DNA from 2 places in the Kitasatospora sp. NPDC023176 genome. Region 1 is predicted to be linked to the other one. Evidence: riboswitches for the same ligand, from Rfam matches in the RefSeq annotation. Region 1 holds a riboswitch; the other holds the start of a gene.
The links. Region 1 has a riboswitch for glycine ahead of gcvT (glycine cleavage system aminomethyltransferase GcvT). Riboswitches for the same ligand answer to the same signal wherever they lie in the genome.
Positions count from the first base shown of each region.

Region 2: linked by a shared signal. The riboswitch ahead of gcvP (aminomethyl-transferring glycine dehydrogenase) and the one ahead of gcvT (glycine cleavage system aminomethyltransferase GcvT) in region 1 are both predicted to bind glycine.

Region 1 is NZ_JBVHIP010000042.1:49,491-61,269, forward strand. It holds gene ACZ3YL_RS36530 (ABC transporter permease) at 1-338, opposite strand, end outside; gene ACZ3YL_RS36535 (enhanced serine sensitivity protein SseB C-terminal domain-containing protein) at 798-1,733, opposite strand; gene ACZ3YL_RS36540 (enhanced serine sensitivity protein SseB C-terminal domain-containing protein) at 1,849-2,655, opposite strand; glycine riboswitch at 2,843-2,949, shown strand; gene gcvT (glycine cleavage system aminomethyltransferase GcvT) at 3,194-4,315, shown strand; gene gcvH (glycine cleavage system protein GcvH) at 4,415-4,798, shown strand; gene glyA (serine hydroxymethyltransferase) at 4,936-6,204, shown strand; gene ACZ3YL_RS36560 (L-serine ammonia-lyase) at 6,344-7,711, shown strand; gene ACZ3YL_RS36565 (hypothetical protein) at 7,822-7,971, shown strand; gene ACZ3YL_RS36570 (MDR family MFS transporter) at 7,997-9,556, opposite strand; gene ACZ3YL_RS36575 (NADPH-dependent FMN reductase) at 9,587-10,180, opposite strand; gene ACZ3YL_RS36580 (TetR/AcrR family transcriptional regulator) at 10,324-11,061, shown strand; gene ACZ3YL_RS36585 (DMT family transporter) at 11,129-11,779, opposite strand, start outside.
Region 2 is NZ_JBVHIP010000025.1:126,380-138,158, forward strand. It holds gene ACZ3YL_RS29045 (glutamate-cysteine ligase family protein) at 1-661, opposite strand, end outside; gene ACZ3YL_RS29050 (hypothetical protein) at 1,038-1,610, shown strand; gene ACZ3YL_RS29055 (DUF5999 family protein) at 2,077-2,268, shown strand; gene gcvP (aminomethyl-transferring glycine dehydrogenase) at 2,461-5,361, opposite strand; glycine riboswitch at 5,462-5,593, opposite strand; glycine riboswitch at 5,595-5,698, opposite strand; gene ACZ3YL_RS29065 (PRC and DUF2382 domain-containing protein) at 5,922-6,998, shown strand; gene ACZ3YL_RS29070 (MFS transporter) at 7,208-8,692, shown strand; gene ACZ3YL_RS29075 (DNA polymerase IV) at 8,842-10,227, opposite strand; gene ACZ3YL_RS29080 (SanA/YdcF family protein) at 10,300-11,022, opposite strand; gene ACZ3YL_RS29085 (MerR family transcriptional regulator) at 11,123-11,767, opposite strand.

The DNA.
Region 1 (11,779 bases):
CGGGAGAGCAGGTCACGGCCCTGCAGGGGGTCGACGCCGAGCAGGTGGTCCCCGCTCATCCCGCCCCAGTCGCCGAGCGGGAGTCCACCGAGGTCGGCGTCCAGCAGGTCCGGGTTGGGCTGGTCGGGGTTGAGCCCGAACAGGGACTCCAACGGCCCGGAGAGGACGGCCAGGAGGATCAGCAGGATCACCACGATGCCGCCGGCGACAGCGGCCTTGTCCCGCTTGAAGCGGGTCCAGGCGATCCGACCGAGGGAACGGCCCTCGATCGTCGTGGCCGGGCTCGGGGAGGCGGGTGCCTCGGGTTCGTTCCCGGCGGTTGTGATGGGTGCGGTCATGGTCAGTTGGTCCCCTCGCCGACGGTGGCCGGCCCACGGGTGCCGGGCGCCGGTTCGGCGGTACGGCTGCGGACGTGCGGAGGTGCTAGGAGCAGGTGGTCGCGGCAGTGCGTCGTGCACGGGCACTGCCTCCACGCGGGATGGGCGTCGCGTGGATCGAGCGGTCGGCGTGCGCGTTCACCTTCGTGGGGTTCCCAGTACGCGCGGTGCGTTGCGCAGAACTCTCTGCCATCCGAACTGGCTTGCGCCAGCCCTGACAACCGACAGATGCCCAACTGTGATCTGCCCGCATGCACCTCGCCGGTCTCCGGCATATACCTCTTCACACGGGTGTGAGAGCCATGTCAAGATACGTCGGCGGCGACGGTGGAAAATTCGTCCGGAAACCACCGAAGCCGACCTGATGGCAGATCAAGTCGGCTTCGTGTCCGAGACTTTGGCAATAGCCGGTTTCGGCAATCAGCGGCCGGGGTAGCCCGGCCACTGTCGCTGGGGCTGGTGACCCCAACCCGGCGCGGGCTGTTGGGCGCCGTACGACCACCCCGGCGTCGGCTGCCCCGGCATCGACTGCCCCGGATAGGGCGGCGGCACCGGCGGGTACGGACCGGTCTGCGGTCGGCCCGCCTCCCGGTCGAAGAACGGCCGGGCGTTCGCGCGCATCCACAGCGCCACCGGGTCGTACTCGTCCGCCATCGCCACCGTGGACACCGCGAGCCCCTCCGGAGCCACCGCGATCGCCCGCTGCATCAGCGCCCGCACCGCCTCCACGGCCGGCGGCGAACTCTCGTACAGGTCCAGGCCGATCGCCAGGTACGGCTCCCCCACCGCCGGCTGCACCCAGGCCCGGCGCAGCGCCCGCACCGCGCGCACCTCACCGGCCTGCCGCTCCAGCAGGGCGAAGAACTGCTGGGCGTTCACCTGCGGCTCGCTCAGCTTCAACGGACCGGCCGGCAGCCGGTCCAGGCCCGCCGCGACCCGCCGCAGGTCCGCCCACGGCACCCCGACCCCGCCGCCCGGCGCGTGCGGGTTGAGCCACAGGCCCCAACGGGTGCGGTACAGCGAGGCGGCGATCTCCCGCCCGGAGATGACCTCGTGGGCCCGCGCCCAGCCGGAGGCCGTCAACTGCTCGGGCGAGGTGACGGCCGGCGCGTAGCCGTGGCCGCTGATCTCCATGTTCCCGTACTGCGCGTCCGGGCTGCCCGGCGTACCGTGCCAGAGCAGCATCCAGACCCGGCCCTCGGCCAGCGCGTGCAGCAGCCGCTCGTACGCGTCGTAGCGCTCCGGCGCGACCTCGCGCAGAGCCTGCTCCAACACGCCCGGATCCGCTGCCGGGGGCCCGGCCGGTGCCTGGCCCCAGGGCCCCGGCACCCCGGCCGCTCCCGTTCCCGCACTCATGCGCCCACCTCGCCGCGCCTCTTTCCTGAACCCGCCGGCCCGTCAGCCGCCTGCACGCACCCTATGGCGCGGCACCGGCCGCCGCCACGGCGACGTGCCTGTGAAGGATCCCCGCTCACACCCGCGAGTAGAAGGGCATGACCCGGGTCAGCAGCCACTCGACCACCGGGTCGTCGGCGAGGTCGAGCAGCACGAGGTGGACGCCCCCCGGCAGCGGGGCGGTTCCCAGTGCCCGCCCGAGCGCCTCGTTCACCGCGCCCGGGTCGGCCGGGGCCGCCGGATCCAACTGGACCCCGACGAACATCACGGTCGGCTCGCCCTCGATGCTGGCCAGCGCCCGGCGCGCGGTCAACACCCCGGGCAGGGTCGACAGTTCGGCTCGGCAGACGGCCAGGAAGTGCTCCGGGTCCTCGCCCGGCACCGGCTCGCGCAGCGCCACCCGGCCACCGGTCGGCCCTTCCGGCGCGTTCGCGGTGTGCTCCCAGCGGTCCTCGCGCGGGCCGCGGCGCAGCTCGGCCACCCCCTGCGGCGGCACCGGAATGCCCACCGCCGCCTCGGGGTTGACCGCGATGCCCACGCCCAGCGGCAGCCCGCGGGCGAACTCCCAGGCCGGCGCGACCGCGAAGGGCATCCCCGGCGCCTGCTGCAGGAACACCTCCTGCGAGGAGAACACCGGCACGTACGGGGCCCCGGCCAGTTCGATGGTCGGCAGGTCCAGCGCCTGCCCGCCCGGGTCGCCCCCGGCCGGCAGCGGGATCCACACCTGGCTGCGGGCCAGCACCTCGACCACCCGCGGGGTCGCCCCCGGGTCGCCCAACGCGGCCGTCAGCACCTGCTCCAGCTCGTTCGCCGGCCACGCCCCGCCCGACGGCGCCGCCTGCGGCCCGCCCCACCCCTGCTGCTGCTCCACCGGGTACTCCATGCGCCGCCGATCCGGCCCGCGGCCGGGTCGGCCGCCCATTGCTGCGCCGACGCGCAAGAGTTTAGGGCTCGGCCCCGAACGCGCGTCGTGTGACCGGGTCCCCTCTCCCGTCCTCCGCGAGGACGTGCCATGATGTGCGCGTCCGACGGCATGCGCCGCGGGCCCCCACAACTCCACACCGGCCGCTCGAACCCGCGCGGGAGAGCCCGGAGTGCCCCTTCGCGGGGGCACGGCCGGCGCCGAAGGAGCAAGTCCTCCCCGGAATCTCTCAGGCCCCCCTACCGCGCGGGTTAGGCACATCTGGAAAGCGGCGCACGGCCCCGCCGTGCGCCCACCCACGGTGCAAGCCGCCGTCCTGTCCCCGATGCTGGAACCAGCCGATGCTGGAACCGGCTGCGGGCAGGTGGGCGGTGAAGCTCTCAGGTTCGACGACAGATGGGGAGACCCACGCCGCCGCATGCCCGCGCGCGGGGTCGGCCCCGAGCGGTCCGGTCCGGCGCGTGCACCCCTGAGTGCCCCGACCGAGGAGTTCCTGGCCATGTCGTCCCTCCGCCTGACCGCGCTCGACGCGCTGCACCGCGCCCTCGGCGCGACCATGACCGACTTCGCCGGCTGGGACATGCCGCTGCGCTACGGCAGCGAGCGCGAGGAGCACCTCGCCGTCCGCACCAAGGCCGGCCTGTTCGACCTCTCGCACATGGGCGAGATCACCGTCACCGGCCCGCAGGCCGGCGAGATGCTGGACCACGCGCTGGTCGGCTTCGTCTCCGCACTCGGCGAGCTGCGCGCCCGCTACACCATGATCTGCGCCGAGGACGGCGGCATCCTGGACGACCTGATCGTCTACCGCCTGCGCGCGGACGCCTTCCTGGTCGTCGCCAACGCCTCCAACGCCCAGCTGGTGCTGGACGAGCTGATCGCCCGCGCCAAGGGCTTCGACGCCGTCGTCACCGACGACCGCGACACCTACGCGCTGATCGCCGTCCAGGGCCCGGAGGCCACCGGCATCCTGGCCGGGACGACCGACGCCGACCTGCCCGGCCTGAAGTACTACGCGATCCTGCCCGCCACGGTGGCCGGCCGCGAGGTGCTGCTGGCCCGCACCGGCTACACCGGCGAGGACGGCTTCGAGATCTTCTGCGCCCCGGCCGACGCCGAGCCGGTCTGGCAGGCGCTGACCGCCGCCGGCGAGGGCCGCGGCCTGGTCCCGTGCGGCCTGTCCTGCCGCGACACGCTGCGCCTGGAGGCGGGCATGCCGCTGTACGGGCACGAGCTGTCCACCGACCTGACCCCGTTCGACGCCGGCCTGGGCCGGGTCGTCCGCTTCGACAAGACCACCAACGAGGGCGCGTTCGTCGGCCGCAAGGCGCTGGAGCAGGCCGCCGCCGCGGCCGAGACCAACCCGCCGAAGGTGCTGGTCGGCCTGGTCTCCGAGGGCAAGCGGGTCCCCCGCGCCGAGTACACCGTGGTCTCCGCCGACGGTGCCCCGATCGGCCGGATCACCTCGGGCGCGCCGTCCCCGACCCTGGGCAAGCCGATCGCGATGGCCTACGTCGACGCGGCCCACGCCGCCCCCGGCACCGCCGTCGCGGTGGACGTGCGCGGCCGGCACGAGCCGGTCGAGGTCGTGGCGCTGCCGTTCTACAAGCGCGCCCGCTGAGGCCCTCGCAGCCCCCGGTTTTCCCATCGACGCACGTCGGAGCCGTCCGTGCGGCGGCCCGCTGCGTCGTACCCGCTTCCCATCCTGGAGAATGACGCCATGAGCAACCCCCAGCACCTGCAGTACACCAAGGAGCACGAGTGGCTGACGGCCGCCGACGCCGACGGTGTCTCCACGGTCGGCATCACCAAGCACGCCGCCGACGCGCTCGGTGACATCGTCTACGTGGCGCTGCCCGCGGTCGGCGACACCGTGACCGCCGCCGAGACCTGTGGCGAGCTGGAGTCGACCAAGTCCGTCAGCGACCTGTACTCCCCGGTGACCGGCGAGGTCACCGAGGTCAACCAGGACGTCCTGGAGGACAACAGCCTGGTCAACAGCGCCCCGTTCGAGGGCGGCTGGCTGTTCAAGGTCCGCGTGGAGGCCACCGACACGCTGCTCAGCGCCGACGAGTACAACGCGCTCACCCACGCCGAGGGCTGAGCCGCCCACCGGGACGGACCGCCGCGCGGCGGTCCGTCCCGCCCCGCCGGCTCTCCGGCCACCCGTCGCCCGCCGCCGCCCCGCCGAGGGCGCGCTTCGCACGGCACCCCTGATCCTCCTCCCGGGAAGACCACACCATGACGGTTCTCAACCAGTCCCTGCACGCCCTCGACCCGGAGATCGCCGCCGCGGTCGACGCCGAGCTGCACCGCCAGCAGACCACGCTGGAGATGATCGCCTCCGAGAACTTCGCCCCGGTGGCGGTCATGGAGGCCCAGGGTTCGGTGCTCACCAACAAGTACGCCGAGGGGTACCCCGGCCGCCGCTACTACGGCGGTTGCGAGCACGTCGACGTGGTCGAGCAGATCGCGATCGACCGGGTCAAGGCCCTGTTCGGCGCCGAGCACGCCAACGTCCAGCCGCACTCGGGCGCGCAGGCCAACGCCGCCGCGATGTTCGCGCTGATCCAGCCGGGCGACACCATCCTGGGCCTGAACCTGGCCCACGGCGGTCACCTGACCCACGGCATGAAGATCAACTTCTCCGGCAAGCTCTACAACGTGGTCGCGTACCACGTCGACGAGAAGACCGGCCAGGTCGACATGGCCGAGGTCGAGCGCCTGGCCAAGGAGCACCAGCCGAAGCTGATCATCGCCGGCTGGTCCGCCTACCCGCGCCAGCTCGACTTCGCCGCGTTCCGCCGGGTCGCCGACGAGGTCGGCGCGCTGCTCATGGTCGACATGGCGCACTTCGCCGGCCTGGTCGCCGCGGGCCTGCACCCGAACCCGGTGCCCTACGCGGACGTGGTCACCACCACCACCCACAAGACTCTGGGCGGCCCGCGCGGCGGCGTCATCCTGTCCAAGGCCGAGTACGCCAAGAAGATCAACTCCGCGGTCTTCCCCGGCCAGCAGGGCGGTCCGCTGGAGCACGTCATCGCGGGCAAGGCCGTCGCCTTCAAGGTCGCCGCCTCGGAGGAGTTCAAGGAGCGCCAGCAGCGCACCCTGGACGGCGCCCGGATCCTCGCCGAGCGCCTGCTGCAGGCCGACGTCGCCGAGGCCGGCGCCTCCGTGCTGTCCGGCGGCACCGACGTCCACCTGGTCCTGGTCGACCTGCGCAACAGCCAGCTCGACGGCCAGCAGGCCGAGGACCGGCTGCACGAGGTCGGCATCACCGTCAACCGCAACGCCGTCCCGAACGACCCGCGCCCGCCGATGGTCACCTCGGGCCTGCGGATCGGCACCCCGGCCCTGGCCACCCGCGGCTTCCAGGCCGAGGACTTCCGCGAGGTCGCCGACATCATCGCCGAGGCGCTCAAGCCCGCCTTCGACGAGACCGTCGCCGCCGCGCTGAAGGCCCGGGTCACCGCCCTGGCCGAGAAGTACCCGCTCTACCCGAACCTCTGATCATCGGCGGCGGGTGACCGGCCTCACGCCGGCCGGCCGCCTGCCGTTTCCGGGGCACCGCGCACACTGGACAGTACGCGCGGTGCCCCGTCCCATGTACCGCTTTGTCCTTCCACGAGACCCAGACAAGGACGTCCCCGTGGCCATCAGCGTCTTCGACCTCTTCTCCATCGGCATCGGCCCGTCGAGCTCCCACACCGTCGGCCCGATGCGCGCCGCCCGGATGTTCGCCCGTCGGCTGCGCTCCGAAGGCCTGCTGGACCGGGTGACCGGGGTGCGCGCCGAGCTGTACGGCTCGCTCGGCGCCACCGGCCACGGCCACGGCACCCCGAAGGCCGTCCTGCTGGGCCTGGAGGGCCACTCGCCCCGCACCGTCGACGTCGACCAGGCGGACAAGGACGTCGAGCGGATCGCCGCCGAGAAGCGGATCAACCTGCTCGGCGAGCACCCGATCGACTTCGACCCCGACAACCAGCTCGTCCTGCACCGGCGCCGCTCGCTGCCGTACCACGCCAACGGGATGACCCTGTGGGCGTACGCGGCGGACGGCTCGACGCTGCTGGAGAAGACCTACTACTCGGTCGGCGGCGGCTTCGTCGTGGACGAGGACGCGATCGGCGCGGACCGGGTCAAGCCCGACGACACCGTGCTGAAGTACCCCTTCCGCACCGGCGACGAGCTGCTGCGGCTCAGCCGGGAGACCGGGCTGTCGATCTCCGGCCTGATGCTGGAGAACGAGAAGGCCTGGCGCAGTGAGGAGGAGATCCGCACCGGGCTGCTGGAGATCTGGTCCGTGATGCAGGAGTGCGTGCGGGCCGGCATGACCCGCGAGGGCATCCTGCCGGGCGGGCTGAAGGTCCGCCGCCGGGCCGCCGCCGCGGCCCGGGCGCTGCGCGCCGAGGGGATCGGGCCGGCCAACGCGATGGAGTGGGTGACCCTCTACGCGATGGCGGTCAACGAGGAGAACGCCTCCGGGCGCCGGGTGGTCACCGCCCCGACCAACGGTGCGGCCGGGATCATCCCCGCCACCCTGCACTACTACCTGAACTTCATCCCGGGCGCCGACGACGACGGCATCGTCCGCTTCCTGCTCGCGGCCGGCGCCATCGGCATGCTCTTCAAGGAGAACGCCTCCATCTCCGGCGCCGAGGTCGGCTGCCAGGGCGAGGTCGGCTCCGCCTGCTCGATGGCCGCGGGCGGCCTCGCCGAGGTCCTCGGCGGCACCCCCGAGCAGGTCGAGAACGCCGCCGAGATCGGCATCGAGCACAACCTCGGCCTCACCTGCGACCCGGTCGGCGGCCTGGTCCAGATCCCCTGCATCGAGCGCAACGGCATGGCCTCGGTCAAGGCCGTCACCGCGGCCCGGATGGCGCTGCGCGGCGACGGGCGCCACCACGTCTCGCTGGACAAGGCGATCAAGACGATGAAGGAGACCGGGGCCGACATGAAGATCAAGTACAAGGAGACCTCGCGCGGCGGCCTCGCCGTGAACGTCATCGAGTGCTGACCTCGGACGGCTGACGGCCGGCCCCCGGGCGGAACCCCGTACCGCCCGGGGGCCGACCCGTACCGGGGGCGGACCCGTACCGGGGGCGGGCGGGCGGTACGGTGCGGGCCATGAGAATGATCGGTGCGGGGATCCGCGGGTTCTGGTCGGCCGTGGCGATGGGCGATCCGCTGTGGCCCGCCGTGACGATCCTGCTGGGCTCGGTCGTCCTGGCGGTCGTGACGGCCGCGGTGCGCTTCAGGCGCTCCCGCAACGGGTGACCCGGGCCACCGCCGTACGGTGCCGCTACGGCCGTACCGCCGCTTCCGCCACGTCCTTCACCGGCGCCTCGGAGCCCTTCGACGCCGGGCTCGGCCCCGGGTTCGGCCGGGCCAGGCAGGCCACCGCCGTCGCCACCGCCGCCAGGGCGATACCGCCCGCCACCGTGCCGTGCAGCCCGCTGGTGACCGCCGTGCCGACGGCGTCCCGGACGGCCTGGGGCAGGCCCGTCAGCGAGGCGGGGGTGAGTCCGCCGCCACCGGTCAGCTGGGCGGCCTCGGCCGGGCTCAGCCGGGCCTCCAGGCCGGCGGTCAGCCGGGCCGTGTAGACCGCGCCCAGGGCGGCCATGCCGAGCGAGCCGCCGACGCTGCGCAGCAGGGTCACCACGCCCATCGCCGCGCCCATGTCCTGGGGCGGCACCGCGCCCATCGAGGTCAGCATGGTGCTCTGCATCAGCAGGCCGATGCCGATCCCGGCGACCGCCGTGAGCCCGGACGCCAGTGCCACCGGCGTGTCCGTGCCCAGGAGCAGCAGCAGCGCGGCCCCGGCCAGGGCGAGTGCCCCGCCCAGCAGCGGGTAGCGCCGTTCGCCGCCGGGCCGGCTCATCAGCCGGGCGGTGACCAGCTGGGTGCCCATCATGCCGAGCATCAGCGGCAGCAGGAGCAGCCCGCCGGTGGTCGGCGAGGCACCCTGGACGAACTGGAGGTACTGCGGCAGGTAGCCGATCAGGGCGAGCATCACGGCGCCGGTGAGGAAGCCCAGCACCTGGGCCACCGTGAAGTTGCGGTTGCGGAACAGCGCGGGCGGGACGAGCGGTCCGGGGGCGCGCAGTTCGGCGCGGGCGAAGCCGGCCAGCGCGAGCACCGCGACCGCGCCCGTCCCGAGGATCAGCGGCGAGGTCCAGGGGTACGTCGTCCCGCCCCAGCTGCTGACCAGGGTGAGCCCGAGGATGCCGGTGGTCAGCAGGACGACCCCGGCCCAGTCGAAGGGGGCGCGGATCCGCTCCGCCTTCGGCAGCCGGACCGCGGCGCCGACCGCGAGCAGGGCGAACACCCCGACCGGCAGGTTGACGTAGAAGGCCCAGCGCCAGCTGAGCCGGTCGGTGAGGAAGCCGCCGAGCAGCGGCCCGCCGACGAAGGCGATCGGCATCAGCACGCCGATCACCGACTGCACCCGGCCCCGGTCGGAGGCGGGCACCAGCACCCCGATCACCGACAGCGCGCCGACCATCAGGCCGCCCGCGCCGACCCCCTGGAGGGCCCGGAAGGCGATCAACTGGCCCATGTCCTGCGAGAGTCCGGACAGCATCGAGCCGATCAGGAAGACCGCCACCGACCACTGGTAGGCGCCCTTGCGCCCGTACAGGTCGCCGAGCCGGCCCCACAGCGGGGTGGCGGCGGCGGAGGTGAGCAGGTAGGCGGTGACCACCCAGGAGAGGTGCTCCAGCCCGCCGAGGTCGCCGACGATGGTCGGCAGCGCGGTGCCGATGATCTGCCCGTCGAGGGCCGCCAGGAAGATGCCGAGCATCAGCCCGATCACGCCGAGCAGCGGCGGCTTGGGGCGTTCGCCCAGCGGTTCCGTGGTCATGACCGTTCCCCCTTTCCCCGGGCCCCGGGCTCAGGCCGCGAACGGGCGGGTCTGCCGGGCCTGCCGCAACGCCCGGGCCCACCAGTCCAGTTGGTCGAGCATGGTCGTGGCGGCGGCATCGGCGGCCGGGTCCTTCGCCTTGCCGTCGGCGTCGAAGCACTGCGCGGCGCCGTGGAAGCTGACCGTGTTGCGGATCGTCACGGCGTTCAACTCGGCCATCACCAGCCGCAGTTGCTCGACGGCCCGGAGCCCGCCGGAGAGCCCGCCGTACGAGACGAAGCCGATCGGCTTGCCGTGCCACTGCTGGTTGTGCCAGTCGATGGCGTTCTTCAGCGCCGCCGGGAAGCTGTGGTTGTACTCGGGCGTGACGAACACGAAGGCGTCGGCGGCGGCCAGTCGGGGCGACACGGCCTCCAGCAACTCGACGTCGCCGGGGGGCAGTTCGCCACCCCAGGACGGCATGACCGTGGGCAGCGGGGTGGCCGCCGGGTCGATCAGGTCGGCGGTCATGTCGCCGCGGGCGTCGAGGTGGCCGATCAGCCAGTCGGCGACGACCGGGCCGAACCGGCCGTCGCGGGTGCTGCCGAGGACGACGGCGACCTTCAGGCGCTGCTCCGTGGACATGGGAATCCCCCTCCGGGACGATGTGTACGCCGTATTGGCGATGGATACAACGTACACATTGACGCGTACGTCGTCCACTGGCCAGATACGGCGTACACATGAGTGGTACGGTGAGACCTCCCAGCCGGAAGGAGCCCGCCCTCATGCCCGCTCAGCAGGCCCCCACCGGGGACGACCGCCCCCAGCCCTCACTCTGGGAGCGGCTCGACCGCCCGGCCGCCGCACCGCGCACCACCCTGACCCCGCACCGGATCGCCGAGGCCGCCGTCGCCATCGCCGACGCCGAGGGCCTGGACGCCGTCACCATGCGCCGCCTGGCCACCGCCCTCGGCGTCGCCCCGATGGCCGCCTACCGGTACGTCTCCGGCAAGGACGAACTCATCGAGCTGATGGTCGACTTCGTCTACGGCCGGCTCCCTCTGGACACCCCCTCCGACGGCTGGCGGGAAGCCATGCGCTCCCTGGCCGTCCACCTGCGTGCGATGAGCCTGACCCACCCCTGGCTCGCCCGCGCGGCCACCCCGTTCTCCCTCAGCCCCAACCAACTCGCCGTCCCCGAAAGGGCGTTCGCCGCCCTCGGCGGCCACGGCCCGGACGCCGACACCACCATGGCGATCTTCCGCACCGTCACCGGCTACGTCCACGGCTCGGTCTCCGCCGAGATCACCCTGGACACCCAGCGCCGCGACCGCGGCTGGTCCGCCGGCGACGAGACCCGCGCCGCCCTGGCCCCCCGGATGTCCTACCTGATGGGCACCGGCCGCTACCCCGCCTACCAGCAGTACCTCCAGCAGGCCACCCGCAAGGACGACCCCGCCTGGCACTTCGAAACCGGCCTCGACTGCGTCCTCGACGGCATCGCCGCCCACTTCGGCATCTGACCCGCCCAGGGGCTGGCCGCACGGGAAGTCGGCCGGCCCGACGTCCCGTGCGGCAGTGGCAGCGGGGCTACCGCCGACCGGGGAGGGCCAGGAACGCCAGGCCGGCCGCGAGGACCGCGAGGCCGCACCAGGAGACCGCCGGGAGCCGTTCGCCCAGGGCCGCGACGCCGAGGACGGCGGCCACGGCCGGTTCGGCGAGGGTGAGGGTGGTGGCGCTCTGGGCGGAGGTGTGCCGGAGGCCGTGGCCGAAGAGCCGGTAGGCGAGGAAGGTGGTGATCACCCCGAGGTGCAGCACGACGCCGGCCCCGCGGACCGAGAGCAGCCAGCTCACCGGCTCCAGCGCCAGCACTGGCAGCACCAGCACCGCCGCCCCACCGAACATCGCACCCATCACCCCGGCGGACGGGTGCCCGGCGGCGATCAGCCGCCCGGCGATCAGCGAGTACACCGCGTACGAGAGCCCGGAGAGCACCGCCAGCAGCACCCCGAGGAGGTCCACCGCCCCTCCGCCACCGGTGAGTTCGGGCCCGAGCACCAGCACCGCGCAGCCGAGCACGGCCAGCGCCGTGGCGCCGGCCCACCGCCCGCCAGGGCGGCCCTGCCGGGCGAGCCAGCCCAGCAGCCCGGTGAACACCGGCGCGCTGCCCAGTGCGATCACGGTCGCCACCGCGACCCCGGTGCGGGTCACCGCCGGGTAGAAGGTGAGCGGGTACCCCAC
Region 2 (11,779 bases), on a different contig from region 1:
TGGCGCCGAGCGCGAGCTGCGGCCCGCAGATCGCCTGGGCGGCGTTCCACACCGAGGAGAACCGCTCCGGGGTCACCTGGAGGTGCAGTTGGAGGGAGGTCGCGGCGGCCTCGGCGACCATGGTGATCGACTCCAGCTGGAGGTGTTCGACACCCTCGATGTCCAGCGCGATGTCCTCCCCCCGGGCCGCCAGGATCTGGTCGCTGAGCAGGCTGTACCGCTGGTTGTGGCTCATCGCGTCCAGCCCGGTGTGGTCGTTCTCCAGGGTCGGCAGGATGCCCACCATGACGATCCGGGCGCCGGCCTCGGCGGCCTGCCGGTCGGCGTAGCGCAGTCCGGTGTCGATCTCCTCGCGCAGTTCCTCGAAGACGTGCCCGCAGAGCCGGTGCGGCACGATGTTCACCTCGATGTTGAACTGGCCCAGCTCGGTCTGGAAGTCGCTGGAGCCGATCGCGCTCAGCACCTGGGCGTTGCGCATCACCGGCAGGCCCTGCTCGTCGGCCAGGTTGAGCTCGATCTCCAGCCCCATCACCGCCCGCGGCCGGTCGAAGCGGTCCTCGCGCAGCATCCGCCCCAGCGCGTCGAGGCAGGCCTGGAGCTTGAGCCGGTACTGCTGCCGATCCGCGAGATCCGCCCGAGTCGCCACGACCTTCTCGCCCACGGTCCCCTCCTCCTGAGACACCCGGCCGGTCGACCGTGCCAGCATCATGCCCACCTCGAAGATCGATACCCGAATGCGCCGACTGGCTTGCAATGCAAGGGATCTGACGGCTATTCAGGCAATCTGCAGACTTGCCCGGCGCCACCGCCTGTGATAAACAGATCACCCTGTGCATTTGTTCGATGAATTCGCTGAGTTCGCACTGCGCTCCGGCCGGTCCGCCTCCCGCCCCGAGGCCCTCGTCGACGGCGGCGACCGCGCCGGCACCGCGATCCTGCACAACCGGACAAGGCCGGGCCCCGTCACCGTAGACGCACCGCGCCGCGCCGGTATGCCGCACTCGCACGCCGATCTCGCTTGGAGAGGCGGACCCGCCATGACCCTGCAGACCCCCCAGCCCCCACCCAGCGCCCTGCGCGCGGTGCTGGGCGCGCTCGACTCGGAGACCGCGCTGCGCCAGCCCGCCGCCGCCGCGCTGCGTCACCCGTCCGGTCCACTGCTCCCCGCGCACCCGCTCGCGGTGCACGTCCTCGACGGCCCGCACCCGGAACTCCCCCACGCCCGCCGGACGGGCTGGCGCTTCCTGATCAAGGACGGCCCGGAGGTGGCGGCCGCCGCCGAGGTGGTGCAGAGCGCCGAGGGCCACACCTTCTCCCACTTCACCGCCGGCCCGTACCTCTCCTCCACCGTCCGGGCGCTGCGCGAGGCCTGGCAGCTCGCCCAGAGCTCCCGCTCCCGCTGCCAGCCCCGGCTGCTGACCTTCCCGGGCCAGTACGCCACCGCGCTCTGGCTGCACGGCCCCGACGCCGGCCCGGCCACCGACCTGCTGATCCCGCTGGCCCCGGCCCCGCTCGGCGTCACCGCGCACCGTGCCTACCCGGCCGCCGAACTGCTCCCGCTGCTCGCCCGCGCCCCGCTCGCCCGGCCGCTGCTGCTCGGCTCGTCCTGAGCCCGCGTCACCCGCCGCACCTGCCGCCGGGCACCGCGCCCGGCGGCCCTTCGCCGTGCGCTCCGACGCCCCCGGATCTCCCGGGGCCCTCACCGGCGGCCACCGGCGGCCGCTGACGGCCGCTGACGCCCTCACCCGAACGGCTACCACCCGGACGGGCCGCCCGCCATGGCCCCACCGGGCCATCCCCCGCCTGACCCACCGGTGCGCGTTTTCCCCCGGGCCCCACCTGAACGGGTGATCTCTACCCGGGAGTTGTGGCGCATGTCACGAAATCCCTGCGCGCACGACCGCGGATGCCGACACTGGGAAGCAGCGTGGAAGGACCACCTGTCCTACCCACTGGAGCGCCGGTCCACACCTGGTCGGCGCGCGGACAGGATCCGACCACCAGGCGGCTCCGGACGGCTCGACCTCCGGTGACCGCACCACGGGGAGGATCGCAGAGCGAAGCGAGGGTACGCGTATGTGCCAGCACCGTCCTGATTGCCCGACGGCCGAGTCCGAGGACCGCGAAGCGGCCGTACCGGTGGCCTGCCACCCGGAGCAGGGCTGGAGCCTGCTCTGCAACGGCGTCGTCCTGTTCGAGGACACCGGAGAGCTGCTGCCCGACGGCCGGGTGATCGGCCCGCGCCGCCCCGTCGCCCACGCGGCCTGAGCCGAGGCGGCCCGACGACCGTACGGCCGGAACCGTACGGCCCGGGGCCGCCCGACGGGGGCAGCCGCCGACCTGAGAACGAAAGGGCAGGGCCCTGGCAGAAACGTTCTGCCAGGGCCCTGTCGCGTTCCCGCTCGGCTGATCAGCCGCCGAACCGATCAGCCAATCGGCCGATCAGCCGGCGCACTCGTCTCAGACGCCGTACTCGTCCAGCGGCGGGCAGGAGCAGACCAGGTTGCGGTCGCCGTACGCGCCGTCGATCCGGCTCACCGGCGGCCAGTACTTGTCCGCCGGGTTCACACCCGCCGGGAAGACCGCCTCCTGCCGCGAGTAGCCGTGCGCCCAGTCGCCGGCCAGCGTGGCGGCGGTGTGCGGGGCGTTGCGCAGCGGGTTGTCGTCGGCGGCCCACTCACCCGAGCCGACCTTGTCGATCTCGCCGCGGATCTCGATCATCGCGTCGCAGAACCGGTCGATCTCGTGCAGGTCCTCGGACTCGGTCGGCTCGATCATCAGCGTGCCGGCCACCGGGAAGGACATCGTCGGCGCGTGGAAGCCGTAGTCGATCAGGCGCTTGGCGATGTCGTCCACCGTCACGCCCGTGTCCTTGGTCAGCGGACGCAGGTCGATGATGCACTCGTGCGCGACCAGCCCGCCCGGACCGGTGTAGAGCACCGGGAAGTGCGGGGCCAGGCGCTTGGCGATGTAGTTGGCGTTCAGCACCGCGACCTGGGTCGCGCGCTTGAGCCCCTCGCCGCCCATCAGCCGGACGTACGCCCAGGAGATCGGCAGGATCGCCGCCGAGCCCCACGGCGCGGCCGAGATCGGGCCGACGCCGGTGGCCGGGCCGGCCTCCTCCTGCAGCGGGTGGTTCGGCAGGTACGGCGCCAGGTGGGCGCGCACCGCGACCGGGCCGACGCCCGGGCCGCCGCCGCCGTGCGGGATGCAGAAGGTCTTGTGCAGGTTCAGGTGCGAGACGTCCGCGCCGAACTTGCCCGGCTTGGCCAGGCCGACCAGGGCGTTCAGGTTGGCGCCGTCCACGTACACCTGGCCGCCGGCCTCGTGCACCAGGGCGCAGATGTCGGTGATCTGGGTCTCGTACACGCCGTGGGTCGACGGGTAGGTGACCATCAGCACCGACAGGTTGTCGCGGTGCTGCTCGATCTTGGCCTTCAGGTCCTCGACGTCCACGTCGCCGTCGACCAGGGTCTTCACCACGACGACGCGCATGCCGGCCATCACCGCGGAGGCGGCGTTGGTGCCGTGCGCCGAGGACGGGATCAGGCAGACGTCGCGCTGGGTGTCGCCGTTGGCGTGGTGGTAGGCGCGGACGGCCAGCAGGCCGGCCAGCTCACCCTGGGATCCGGCGTTCGGCTGGATCGAGACGGCGTCGTAGCCGGTGACCTCGACCAGCTGGCGCTCCAGCTCGCGGATCAGGGTCAGGAAGCCCGCGGCCTGGTCGACCGGCGCGAAGGGGTGCAGCTGGCCGAACTCGGGCCAGGTCACCGCCTCCATCTCGGTGGTGGCGTTGAGCTTCATGGTGCAGGAGCCCAGCGGGATCATGCCGCGGTCCAGCGCGTAGTCCCGGTCCGACAGGCGGCGCAGGTAGCGCAGCATGGCGGTCTCCGAGCGGTGGCTGTGGAAGACCGGGTGGGTCAGGTACTCGTCCTCGCGCAGCAGTGCGGCGGGCAGCGCGTCGGCGGCCTCGGCGACCTCGACCGCGGGGACGCCGAACGCGGCCCAGACGCCGGCCAGGTGCTCGCGGGTGGTGGTCTCGTCGGCGGAGACCGAGATCCGGTCCTCGCCGTCCTGGAACACGTTGATGCCGTTGGCGCGGGCGGCGGCGGCGATCTCGGCGGCGCGGCCCGGGACGACGGCGGTGACGGTGTCGAAGAACTCGCCGTGCAGCAGCTCGACGCCGCCGGCCCGCAGGCCCTCGGCGAGGGCGGCGGCGTAGCGGTGGGTGCGCCGGGCGATGTCGGCCAGGCCGTCCGGGCCGTGGTAGACGGCGTACATCGAGGCCATCACGGCGAGCAGCACCTGGGCGGTGCAGATGTTGCTGGTGGCCTTCTCGCGGCGGATGTGCTGCTCGCGGGTCTGCAGCGCCAGGCGGTAGGCGCGGTTGCCGTCGGCGTCGACGGAGACGCCGACCAGGCGGCCGGGCAGCGAGCGGGCGTACTCGGCGCGCACCGACAGGTAGCCGGCGTGCGGACCGCCGAAGCCCATCGGCACGCCGAAGCGCTGCGAGGTGCCGCAGGCGATGTCGGCGCCCAGCGAGCCCGGGGACTTGAGCAGGGTCAGCGCCAGCAGGTCGGCGGCGACGGCGACGATCGCGCCCAGCCCGTGCGCCTGCTCGATCACCGGGGTGAGGTCGCGGACCACGCCGGTGGCACCCGGGTACTGCAGCAGCACGCCGAAGACGCCGCGCTCGGCGATCTCGGCCGGGATGCCCTCGGACAGGTCGGCGACGACGACCTCGACACCGGTCGGCACGGCGCGGGTGTTGATCACCGCGATGGTCTGCGGCAGGGTCTCGGCGTCGACCAGGAAGACGCCGCCCTTGACCTTGGTGACGCGGCGGGCCAGCGCCATCGCCTCGGCGGCCGCGGTGCTCTCGTCCAGCAGCGAGGAGCCGGAGGTGGGCAGACCGGTCAGGTCGGAGACCAGGGTCTGGAAGTTGAGCAGCGCCTCCAGGCGGCCCTGCGAGATCTCTGGCTGGTACGGGGTGTAGGCCGTGTACCAGGCCGGGTTCTCCATGACGTTGCGCAGGATCACCGGCGGGGTGAAGGTGCCGTAGTAGCCCAGGCCGATCATCGGCTGGAGCACCTGGTTGCGGCCGGCCAGCTCGCGCAGCTCGGCGAGGACCTGCGCCTCGCTGCGGCCGCCGGGCAGGTCCAGGGCGGTGATGGAACGGATCGCCTCGGGAACGGCGGTGGCGGCGAGCTCGTCCAGCGAGCCGTAGCCGACGGACGCCAGCATCTTCTCCTGCGCGGCGGCGTCGGGGCCGATGTGGCGGTTCTCGAAGGGGCTGGCCAGCTCAAGCTCGGTGAGGGTCGAGGCGCTGGTGGGGCGTCCCGCGTTCGGCTGGGCGTTCATGGTGGTCGAGGCCTCCTGGTCACGGACCGGCGGGGGTACGCACGCCGGCCGACGCCGCTGCGGACAGCGGACCGGCCTGGGCGGACGGACCCGAAAGGCCTCCCCCTCTGTCATCGGGACCTGAGAGCTTCGCCCGCACGTCGCGCTGTGGCGCTCCGTCGGCTTGCACCGTCGGTGAGGGTGGTGATCGCCGGCTCCCGCGCCGACGCTCCTGCCCTGCTTTCCAGAGTGACCTATCCCGCACGGTACGGATGCCTGAGAGATTCCGGGGAGGAGTTGCTCCTTCGGCGCCTCGACCAGCGGTTTTCGCTGTCGGGGACTCTCCCGAGCGGGCTCGGCAGTCGCCGCCCAGGGTACCAGCGGGCGGCCTTCCGATCACGGGTGCGTCGGGTCACTCCGGGTCTACGCGCGTCCCCCGGACGGAGCAGCGCCGACCCGTCCGGCCGCACCCCGGTCGCGTCCGTCCGGTTCATGGCTTTTGGTGTGAAGTGGCGGACGGAACGGGTGCTCCGGCCGCCTTACCTGCGGGAGTTCCGCAAGCGCAGCGCTTGGAGGAAAGAGTGCAGACCGACATCGACCCCCGAGACCTCATCGGCCACAAGGCGGTCGATCGCAACGGAGACAAGATCGGCACAGTCGACGAGGTGTACCTGGACGACGCCACCGGGCAGCCGGAGTGGGCGGCCGTCCGCACCGGCATCTTCGGCCGGGACGCCTTCGTCCCGCTCACCACGAGCGAGTTCTCCGGCGAGGAGCTCCGGGTGCCCTACGACAAGTCGCTGGTGAAGGACTCGCCGGACTTCGGCGTGGGTCAGCACCTGTCGCCCGCCCAGGAGCTCCAGCTCTACCGCTACTACGGCCTCGACACTCCGGTGGACGGCCGTCCGGCCGCCGGGGAGCCCGGCCGGGCCGCCCAGCCCGACCTCGACTTCGGCACCACGTCGGCCGCCGAGGCCGCCAAGGCCGCCAAGCCGCTCGCCTTCCACTCCGCCGAGCCCGGCCCGACCATGACCACCACCGCCACCACGACGACCACCAGCACCGACACCGCCACGGAGGCCCACGTGCGGACCCTCAGCGCCCCCGCACCGATCGTCAACGGCACGGTGGCCGCGTCGGCCGCCACCCCGGTGGTCGAGCCGAAGCGCCAGCCCGTCCCGCCCTCGGTGGACCCGGCCGGCACCGCCGCCGCCTCGGCCCCCAACGGCCCGGTCGAGATCACCTGCCGCGAGGAGCGCCTGGACATCACCACCGAGTGGCACGTCCTGGGCACCGCGAAGCTGCGCAAGTACGTGACCAGCGAGCAGGTCGAGCGCCGCGTCCCGGTGGTCCGCGAGCGGGTCCGGGTGGAGCGGATGCCGGTCGGCGACGCCGAGCGCGCCTCGCTCACCGAGAAGGAGATCGCCGAGGCGGTGGAGGAGGTCACCCTCCGTGAGGAGCGGCCGGTGGTCCGCAAGTACCTCGCCCCGATCGAGCGGGTCCGCCTGGTGGTGGAGCGCTACACCGCGGAGGAGGTCGTCCAGGACGAGCTCCGCCGCGAGCACGTCGAGGTCCACGACGACACCGCCGAGGCCGCCGAGCCGGCCCCCCCGGTCACCGACGGTACCCACCCCGCCGCGCTGCGCCCCCTGGCCTGACCGGCCCGCACCAGCAAGGGCTCCGGACTCCGGTCCGGGGCCCTTTGCCGTGCCCGCCCTCACACCAGCCCGGCACCAACCCCGCCCCCGGCCCGCCGCAGGCAAAATCTTCACCTTTGCCAAACCTTAACCACTCGATATTTGACACTCTGAAGTATCTCCCTGCACAGTTACTTCAGTTCATTCACTATGTACGGGAGGAAGCAACCGTGAGTGAGGCACCACAGCCCACCACCGCGGCCGAGAAGCAGAGCAACGCCCGGGTCCTGCCGGCCCTCATCCTGGCGATGCTGTCGTTCAGCGTGGTGCAGACCGCGGTCGTACCGATCCTGCCGTCGCTGGCCAAGGAACTGGACGTCTCCGGCTCCAACATCACCTGGCTGATGACGGCCAACCTGCTGTCCGCGGCCGTGCTGACTCCCCTGCTGGGCCGCTTCGGCGACCTCCGGGGCCGCAAGCCCATGCTGCTGATCTCGCTGGCCGGCCTGGTCGCCGGGTCGGCGCTGGCGGTCAGCACCCACTCCTTCACCTGGCTCATCGTCGCCCGTGTCCTGCAGGGCGCCGGCGGTGGCGTGATGCCGCTGGCGATCAGCATCGTCCGTGACGAGCTGCCCAGGCAGAAGGTCACCGGCGGCGTCGCCGCCATCAGCGCCTCGATGGGCGTCGGCTCCGGACTCGGCCTGGTCGCGACCGGCCTGCTGCTGGAGCACTGGAACTACAAGTCGATCTTCTGGATGGGCCTGGCCTTCGGCCTGCTCGCCGTCGCCCTGGTCGCCTTCCGCGTCCCGTCCGACCCGGTCACCGACAAGGAGGGCGGCGCCGACCCGCTCGGCGCCATCACCCTGGCCGCCTGGCTCTCCGCCCTGCTGGTCGCGGTCAGCCAGGGCAACCACTGGGGCTGGACCTCCACCAAGACCCTCGGCCTGTTCGCCGTCGCCGCCGTGGTCGCCCTGATCTGGGGCGTCATCGAGACCAAGGTCGCCCACCCGCTGGTGGACCTGAAGATGATGGGCCGCCCGGCCGTCGCCTTCACCAACCTGTCCGGCCTGCTCATCGGCTTCGGCATGTACGGCTCGTTCATGGTCATCAGCAACTTCGCCCAGACCCCGGAGAAGCTGGCCCACTACGGCTTCACCGCGACCGTCCTGCACGCCGGCGTGATGCTGCTGCCGTCCGCGATCGGCTCGATGGTGGCCGCCCCGGTCGGCGCCATGCTGATCGCCCGCCGCGGCCCCCGCCTGCCGCTGGTCCTCGGCGGCGTCCTCGGCGCGATCGCGATGGCCTACCTGGCCCTGCGCCACAGCGCCGAAGGCGACATCTACACCGCCTCCGCCATCTTCGGCCTCGGCATCGGCCTCGCCTTCGCCGCGATGCCGGCGTTCATCAACGGCGCCGTCCCGGTCGAGCAGAGCGGCATCGCCAACGGCATGAACTCCGTGCTCCGCACCGTCGGTGGCGCGATCGGCACCGCCGTGATGACCGCCATCCTGACCGGCGACACCATGAAGTTCCCGATCAAGCTCCCGGTGCAGCTGCCCACCCTGGACGCCTACAAGCACGCGTTCTGGACCACGGCCGTCGTCTGCATCATCGCCGGCGCCGTCCCCTTCCTGATCCGCAGCGTCAAGCCGGCCGTCACCGGCGGCCCGGCCCGGCAGGACTCCAGCCCCGAGCTGGCCAAGACCGACGCCTGACGAGGCGTCCGGCCCGCGCGCTCAGGGACAGGACGCGCGGGCCCGGCCTCCGCTCGGTCGCGAGGGCATCACGACCGTCCGGGGTCCGGCACGGTATGCGGCCCCACCCGGTACTCCTACCGGGTGGGGCCGTTCCGCGTTCTCCCGCCTCACTCGCCCTCGGCGCCCGGTTCCTCGACCTGCCGCAGCGGCAGCGGCCGGGCCGGCTCCAGCGCCGGGTCCTCCACCGCGAAGGTCCGCACCCGCCCCGGCCCGCTCCACGGCGTCTCGAACCGTACGGTCACCCGCCCGACCCCGCTGCCCTGCACCCAGCCCGGCCCCAACTCGGCGTGCCGGACGTCCTGTCCGGGCATCCAGCGCCGCACCACGACCTCCTCCGGCTCCTCCTCGGCCACCGCCGCCTCGGCGGCCTCGGCGTGCTCCACCGCCTCCTCCCGCAGCGCCTGCGCGAACAGGTCCTCCTGGGTGTAGTCGGCCAGTTGGGCCACGCCCACCCCGAGCAGCCGGACCCCGCCGGTGATGTCCACCTGCTCCGCCAGACGCCGCGCCGTCGCGGTGATCACCGTCTCGTCGTCGGTGGGCCCGCCCAGGGTCTCCGAGCGGGTCAGCGTCGAGAAGTCGAAGCGCCGCACCTTGAGCACCACCGTCCGCCCCGAGCGCCCGGCCGCCCGCAGCCGCCGCACGCACCGCCCGGCCAGCGCCTCCACCTCCCGCAGCACCCGGTCCCGGTCGGCCAGGTCCACCTCGTAGGTGTCCTCCACCGAGACCGACTTGGCGTCCTGGTCGGCCACCACCGGCCGCTCGTCCAGCCCTATCGACATCTGGAAGATCCCGGCGCCGTGCGCCCGCCCGAGCAGTTGGACCAGCTCCGCCTCCCCCGCCTCCGCCAGGTCGGCCACCGTGCTCAGCCCGGCCCGCCGCAGCACCTGCTCGGTGGCCGGCCCGATCCCGGGCAGCGCCCGGACCGGCATCGGCCCGAGCACGGCCCGCTCCTGCCCGGGCTCGATCAGCACCAGCCCGTCCGGCTTGGCCTGCTCGGAGGCGATCTTCGCCATTAGCTTGGAGCCCGCCGCGCCCACCGAACCGGTCAGCCCGGTGAACCGCTGGATGTCCGCCCGCAGGTCCTCCGCCAGGGCGAGCACCAGCCGCTCCCCGGTCTCGTGGTCCGTCTCCGCCAGCACCGGACCGTACGGACCGGCCTCCAGGTCGACGAAGGCCTCGTCCAGGCTCAGCGGCTGCACCAGCGGCGACAGTTCGCGCAGCAGCGCCATCACGATCTCGCTGTTCTGCCGGTACGCCTCGAACCGCCCGGCCAGGAAGGCCGCGTTGGGGCACAGCCGCCGCGCCTGCGCCATCGGCATCGCCGAGTGCACCCCGAACCTGCGCGCCTCGTACGAGGCCGTGGAGACCACCCCGCGCCCGCCGAGCCCGCCGACGACCACCGGTTTGCCGCGCAGGCTCGGCTTGGCCGCCTGCTCCACCGCCGCGAAGAAGGCGTCCATGTCGAGATGGATGATGCTCGGCAGAGATCGCACCCGCCGATCATCGCGCACGGGTCCGACAGTACGTACGAACCCGGCCGACGCCCGGTGGCCGGCGACCCGCCGCTACTCCTCTGCGGGCCGGGCCAGCGCCTTGGGGATGCCGTCCTCCTTGGGCCCGAGGAACACCGGGTCCGGCCGCAGCCAGACGTTGACCGCCGCCTTGCCCGCCCCGGCGACCTCCCGCAGCCCGCCGTACAGCCAGGTGCTGTCGTGCACCTCCGGCACCCCGACCGCGTACGAGCGGATGCCCGCCGCCTCGCACAGCGCCAGCGCCCGCCGGACGTGGAAGTCCTGGCTGACCAGCACCGCGCGGTCCACCCCGAAGATCCGGTGCGCCCTGGTGCAGGAGTTCCAGGTGTCGAAGCCCGCGTAGTCCCGCACCACCCGGTCCGCCGGGATCCCGTGCTCGGTCAGGTACCGGTACATCGCGTCCGGCTCGTCGTACTCGGTCCGCCCGTTGTCCCCGGTCACCAGGACGGCCTTCACCTTGCCCTCCCGGTACAGGTCCAGCGCCGCCACCAGACGGTGCTCCAGGTAGGGCGACGGCTTGCCCTGGTCCAGCCCTGCGCCGAAGACCACCGCCACCGGCGCCGACGGCGCGCTCTCCACGGTGCCCACCCGGTCCCCCGCCGTGATCCACAGCCAGGCGCTGGGCGCCAGCGCCAGCGAGCACAGCAGCGTCGCCGTCTGGAAGACCCTGCGCTGCGTCCGGCGCTCCCGCAGCCGCGCCCGCAGCCCCCCGGCCCGACGCCGCAGCAGCCCCGATATCCCGGTGCCGACCTCCACGTGCCCCTCCCTCGATCGCTTCGCCAGGCAACACGACGAAGCCGTGGGCCGGAACGGTTCCCCGTCCGGGCCCACGGCCCCGTCGAAAACGATCGCCCGGTCAGACCGCCCGGTTGCGCCGCTGCGCCAGCTCGTCCGCCGGGTCGTTGCCGACCAGCGTCTCGCCGGTGTCGGTCCGTTCCCCGTGCAGCCGCCCGAGGGTCAGCTCCAGTTCGTGCCAGACCGCTCCCACCGCGATGCCGAACACTCCCTGACCACTCTTCAGCAGATCGACCACCTGCTGCGGCGTGGTGCACTCGTACACCGTCGCTCCGTCACACATCAGCGTCAGCCCGGCCAGGTCGGCCCGGTCGGCGGACTGCAGATGGGCGACGGCCACCCGGATGTTCTGCAGCGAGACGCCCGCGTCGAGCAGCCGCTTCACGATCTTCAGCAGCAGGACGTCGAGGAAGTTGTAGAGCCGCTGACTGGTCGCCGGGTACGCAGTGCGGACGCTGGGCTCCAGCAGTCCGGTGCGGGCCCAGTAGTCCAACTGGCGGTAGGTGATGCCGGCCGCCGCACAGGCCGTCGGGCCGCGGAAGCCGATCAGTTCGGAGGTCGGGGCCAGCCGCTCGATCGCGGGCTGGCCCGGCTGTACGGCCGGAAACCTGCCCGTCCTGGGCAGGTCCGACACGGTGCGGGCGGTACGCGGAAGGTGCACGGCGCACAGGCCTCCCACGGCCGCGTCATCGCCGGTGCTGCTCATGCCTACCTCCGT